2 linked regions of the Prochlorococcus marinus str. GP2 genome follow. The protein of the gene in region 2 binds, or shares a complex with, the protein of the main gene of each other region. Links are inferred from orthologs where the notes say so. Each region holds a gene or a part of one and is shown on either strand. Other genes may lie near its edges.

The links. Proteins that work in one complex are often made in the same cells at the same time.
Region 1: the proteins of mnmG (region 2) and mnmE are in contact, whole or in part, in a solved structure (PDB 9HIP), measured with the Escherichia coli proteins. The link is inferred for Prochlorococcus marinus str. GP2 from one-to-one orthologs.

Annotation. Positions count from the first base shown.
Region 1 is NZ_JNAH01000003.1:167,292-170,245, forward strand. The notes cover bases 79-2,954. They hold mnmE (tRNA uridine-5-carboxymethylaminomethyl(34) synthesis GTPase MnmE), read right to left. Parts: upstream 2,270-2,954; coding sequence 887-2,269; downstream 79-886. Other genes in these bases: nadC (carboxylating nicotinate-nucleotide diphosphorylase), read right to left, coding at 79-803; EU91_RS06710 (DUF2062 domain-containing protein), read left to right, coding at 2,336-2,779; EU91_RS06705 (RelA/SpoT family protein), read right to left, coding at 2,798-2,954. Also shown: more of nadC, read right to left, coding at 1-78. UniProt on the Escherichia coli protein: Exhibits a very high intrinsic GTPase hydrolysis rate. Involved in the addition of a carboxymethylaminomethyl (cmnm) group at the wobble position (U34) of certain tRNAs, forming tRNA-cmnm(5)s(2)U34.
Region 2 is NZ_JNAH01000008.1:396,922-399,879, reverse strand. What follows is about bases 79-2,958. They hold mnmG (tRNA uridine-5-carboxymethylaminomethyl(34) synthesis enzyme MnmG), read right to left. Parts: upstream 2,563-2,958; coding sequence 595-2,562; downstream 79-594. Other genes in these bases: dnaB (replicative DNA helicase), read right to left, coding at 2,575-2,958; EU91_RS00335 (chorismate lyase), read right to left, coding at 79-546. Outside these bases: more of EU91_RS00335, read right to left, coding at 1-78. UniProt on the Escherichia coli protein: NAD-binding protein involved in the addition of a carboxymethylaminomethyl (cmnm) group at the wobble position (U34) of certain tRNAs, forming tRNA-cmnm(5)s(2)U34.

The sequences.
Region 1 (2,954 bases), on a different replicon or contig from region 2:
ATCAAATCAATACCTTTTATTAGATATTTACTAATTTCTTCAGGGTTAATTCCAGAAACTTCTATTATCAAATTTTTATTAACTTCTTTTTTTAAGCTATTCATTGATAAATCTCTTAATTCTTGAACGTTTTTTTTGATTGTTTCAGGACTCAGTTCATCTAATAAGACACTATCTGCTCCTGCTAATACTGCTTCTTTTGCCTGTTCGATATTCTCAGCTTCAATTATGATATGAGTTGTAAAAGGTGAATTTAGTCGAATTTTTTTTACTGCATTATTAAGATTATCTGTCCATGCAATGTGATTTTCTTTTATCATAGCTGAGTCGTATAATCCCATTCTATGATTCACTCCACCTCCGCATTTGAATGCATATTTTTCAAATATTCTTAAGCCAGGAGTAGTTTTCCTAGTATCTGCTAATTTTATATTTGTACCTTCTAACTTATTTACAAGATTCTTTGTGTATGTTGATATTCCAGATAAATGCATTGCTATATTTAAGCCTATTCTTTCACTAGCTAGCAAACTTTTTGAAGGTCCATATATTTCTAAGAGTTTTTGATCTTTAACAAATTGATCTCCATCAGAGATATTAAATTTTGAACTGATTTTTAAATCAATTTTTTTAAAAATTTCTTTTATTATCTCTACACCACAAAATATACCACCTTCTTTTGCAATCCAATATGCATTACCATTCTCTTCTGTAATAGAAGGACTTGTAAGATCTCCCCTCCCTATATCTTCATCGATCCAATTATCAATGATCTTACTAATTATTGGAGTATTTAAATCCACTAAACTAAAAAAATAATTAATTAATGAAAATTCATCTAAAGTTAGAGAATCAACTATATATCACTATCTAATTTAACTCAAATTTATTTACCAATACAAAACTTAGAAAAAATATTATCTAGAAGTTCCTCCGTTAATTCTTGACCAGTTATTTTAGATAAGTTTTGAATTCCATCTCTCAGTTCTATCGATAACAAATCAAATGGCAATTTATTTTTAATGATTTCATCAGTATCATTTAAATTAGATAGGCAAGCAGACAAATTTGTTAGATGTCTTTCGTTTAAAAATATATTGATATTTTCTACTTGTTTTAATCCACATTTTTTTATGATTGTGTCGATTAATAATCTTTCACCATCATTATGCTTAATGCTCATCAGAATTGTGTTTTTTAACTCATTTGAATTAATATTTTTGCGATCAATTAAATCTTTTTTATTGCCCAAAATAGTAATTAATTTGTCTTTGGGGATTTCTTCTATTATTTTTTTGTCTTCTTCATTAAATCCTTCCTCAAGACTATAAATATAAATTATAAAATCTGACTCTTTAATTTTCCCAAAACTTTTTTTAATTCCAATACTTTCAATTTGTTCATGAGTTTCTCTTATGCCAGCAGTATCAATTATTTTCATTGGAATATCATTAATAGTTAAATTAACTTCAATAACATCTCTAGTTGTTCCAGGAATATTAGTTACGATTGCTTTTTCTTTTTTTGCAAGCAAATTTAGTAAAGAGCTTTTACCAACATTTGTTTTACCTATAAGCGCAATGGATATTCCATTGTGAATATATGAATTTCTTTTTGCATTTTCTATTAGTAATTCTATTTTTTCTTTTACTTTTTTAATTTTTTTTAGATATTTTGTGTAATCAAAATCTGTGAAGTCTTCTTCAAAATCAACTCTCGCTTCTATTTCGCAAAGTTGATTTATAAGGTCATTTTTAATATCATTAATTTTTTTCTTTATTTCTCCTTGAATCCCACTAAAAGCCAACTCTGCTGATCTTGTATTACTTGCATTAATTAATTGATTAATCGACTCGGCTTGAGTAAGGTCTATTTTTCCATTAAGAAAAGCTCTTTGACTAAATTCTCCTGGATTTGCGAGTCTAACTCTAGAATTACAAGATAATAATCTTTTTAGAACTTTATTTACTATGATAATTCCTCCATGGCAATGAAGTTCCACTACATCCTCTCCTGTGAAGCTATTTGGTGATTTCATTACTAAAATTAAAACCTCATCTATAAATTTATTTTGTTTATTTTCCTTAATAAAACCATAAAAAACTCTATGTGATTCCCATGCATATTTGGATTTAGTTTGAACAATCTTTTTGCAAGAATTTATTGAGTCTTTCCCTGATACTCTTATTATCGCAACTCCTCCTTTCCCTATACTTATAGCTGAAGCAATTGCGGCTATGGTATCTTCTGTAGTAACTATCGAATCCATCTCTCGCTTTGTTATGGATAATTAAGTAAAATTATCAAGAATTTAATTTTGAAATTTTCTTTCTGAATGAGATTTAAAAGAGATATTACCTATAAGAAAATTCTATCATTATTTAGGAATCAGAATGGAAGTCCTTTCTTTAATGCTACAGGTTTAGCTATAGGGGTATTTAGTGGCTGCTTTCCTTTTTTTGGGTTTCAGACTTTAATAGGGGTATTTTTAGCGAAAATAGCAAAGGGAAATATTGTTCTAGCTGCAATTGGTACTTGGATCAGCAATCCTTTTACTTATATTCCACTTTATTATTTTAACTATAAAGTTGGTTCGATTTTTTTTAATAATTCTTCTAATAAAATTCTTGAAAAGAATTTAGTTATTGATGACTTATGGAACCAAGGAAGAATTTTTTCCCTAAAATTACTTTTAGGTTCTTCATTTGTAGGTATTTTATTAGCTTTGATTTGCGGAAGTATTGCTTTCTTTATCTACAAGATAAAAAGTAAAAGATAGATTGATCTGAGTTTGTAATTAACTTTGTCCAACTCTGGCAATGTCTAAAACATCTGCCATTGATTTAATTTGTTCAATTGTTTTGTGAAGTTGATTATAACTTTCAAGACCTACACAAAGATTTATAATAGCTGGTTTACCATAAGCAGTTTTAACATTTGCATCGCTAACGTTT
Region 2 (2,958 bases):
TTCTGTAATTCCTGAGTAACCTAATAAACTTTCTAAATGTGGATTGAAGACTTCTCTTATAATTGTTAGGGGTTTTTTGTCTCGAAAAAATCTATAATTTCTAGACCAGAATGGTCCTTTAAAACAAAATTGATCTTCTAACCAATTTGAATTTACAAGAGAAATTCGGTCAACTTCTCTAAACAATTCTGATCTGTCTTGTGTCAAATTCTTCCATATTGGCTCTTCTTTGGCTTTTAAATTTTCATTTACTTGTTCTGCATTCCACCAACTTTCAGCCCATGCTAGATTTTTATTATTGTTTTTAATCCATACTTGTCTTCTAATTAAGGGACCATTCAACTGATTTAATTCTTTAGGACCTTCTTGAATGTATAGAGGATCTATTTGCATTGCAATTAATTTAATTTTTGTCTCTTGATTAGTTAAAAGCTGTAGATGTCTAGTTGGACTTCCATCTCCAAGCAGCATTAATTTCCATGAACCAGATATTTCTGGGAGTGAATTTTTCACTAAAAAAGTAGAAGCTTTTTCTTCCCATAAAATTTTTGGTGACTTAAAAAGTTTATTATTCAGTGATCTGAACTATTGCTTTTAAGATGATAACTTTTTTTCGACAAAAATATTTGCCTTTTCTTTTTTTATTTCTCTTATTTTTAGCCAAACAAGTAATGCAGTTAAATCAGCTTTGCTTACTCCCGGAATTTTTGAAGCATCACCAAAATTTTTTGGCTTTATCTTATTCAAATTTTCTCTAGCTTCTAAAGATAATGTATCTATCTTTGCATAATTTATTTCTTTAGGCAGAGATTTACAGCTTTGGCGATTTATTTGTTCAATGTTGTTTTTTTGTCTTTTAAGATAACCCTCATATTTAATATCTATTTCGACACCTTGCTGTATTGAAGAAGCTATATTTTTTTCAGTTAAATTATAGTTGATTAAATCTGAATAATGAAAGTTTGGTCTTTTTAAGAGTTCTTTCAAAGTTGTTGAGCCTTTGATTTTTGATCCCGTGGCTATTTCTATTTTTCTTGCTATTTCATCCGTGTTTTTTAAACGAGTGTTTTTTAATCTTAATTTCTCTTCTTCAAGGAGTTTCATTTTTTCTTGATAGACCGACCATCTTTTCTCATCAATTAGCCCTATTTCATAACCTAATGGGGTTAATCGCCTATCTGCATTATCTCCTCTAAGGGTCAACCTGTATTCACTCCTACTAGTAAGAACTCTATATGGTTCTTTGAGATCTTTGGTAATTAAATCATTGATCATTGTTCCTATATAGCTGCTTTCTCTTGTGAAGATTATTGGATCTTTTTTGTTTAGTTTTCTTGTTGCATTGACTCCGGCAACTAATCCTTGTGCTGCTGCTTCTTCATAACCAGTTGTTCCATTAATTTGTCCAGCGCTAAATAAATATTCAATTTCTTTCGTTTCGAGTGATGTTTGGAGTTGTGTTGCAGGTATATAGTCATACTCGACAGCATAAGCTGGTCGCAACATTTTACATTCATTTAATCCAGGTAAGGTTCTCAAAAGTTCTAATTGAATATTTTCAGGTAAACCTGTAGAGAATCCTTGAACATATATTTCAGGGGTATTAATTCCTTCTGGTTCTAAGAAAATTTGATGTGATTCTTTATCAGCGAATTTAACGATTTTATCTTCAATTGATGGACAATATCTTGGCCCCTTACTATCAATAAAACCGCCGTAAATAGGAGTTAAATGTAAATTGTCTCGAATTAGTTGATGTGTTTTGGCAGTTGTTCTCGTGATATGACAACTAACTTGGGGCATATTATTTTTGATATCTGGATCGAACGAAAAATATTTATCTGCTGCAGTACTTGGTTGAATATCTAATTCATCAAAAATGATACTTCTTTTATCAACTCTTGCTGGAGTTCCTGTTTTTAAACGTTCTGTTTTGATACCAATTTCGTGCAAATTTTGAGTAAGACCTTTTGCTGCTTGTTCGCCCGATCTACCAGCTGACATTGATTTATTTCCTATCCATATTCTTCCTTCTAAGAACGTACCAGCCGTTATGATAACTGATCTTGCTGAATAATAACTACCAAAGAAAGTCTTTACACCCTTTATTCTTTTTTTTATGATTTTTTTTGAGTTCAATCCAATTTCTTCAGTTTTTGCAATATCCAGTTCAGTAATCATTGCCTCTTTTAAAAATAAATTATCTGTATTTTGTAGTATTTCAATCATCTTTTTTGAGTATTCTCTTTTATCTGTTTGAGCTCTTAATGCCCATACAGCTGGTCCTCTACTTGCATTTAATATTCTTTTTTGTATCGCTGTTTCATCAGCTAATTTACCAATAATTCCACCTAATGCATCAACTTCATGTACCAACTGACTTTTCGCGGGTCCGCCAACTGCAGGGTTGCATGGTTGCCAGGCAATCCTATCTAAATTAATTGTAAATAAGGCTGTAGAAAATCCTAATTTTGCTGTTGTTATAGCTGCTTCACATCCTGCATGTCCTCCTCCAATAACGATGATGTCAAAAGATTCATTTGTTGAGTGAAGATCTTGCATTTTAGGATAGATTTAATTAGCTAAATTCCTAAATCTCGTAAATTGAGGTTCAAATAACAATTTAACAGTTCCTACCGGTCCATTTCTATGTTTAGTGACAATGATTTCTGTAATTCCTCTATCTTCAGTCTCTGGATTATAGTATTCATCTCTATAAATCATTAATACTAAATCTGCGTCTTGTTCAATAGATCCTGATTCTCTTAGATCGCTTAACATTGGTCTTTTATTTGTTCTAGATTCTACCCCTCTACTAAGCTGAGATAAAGCAACTACTGGTACTTTTAATTCTCTGGCCATGCTTTTAAGACCTCTTGTTATTCTTGAAAGTTCTTGCACTCTATTATCAGGGGTTGTTCCCTCCATCAACTGGAGGTAATCAATCACAATTAATCC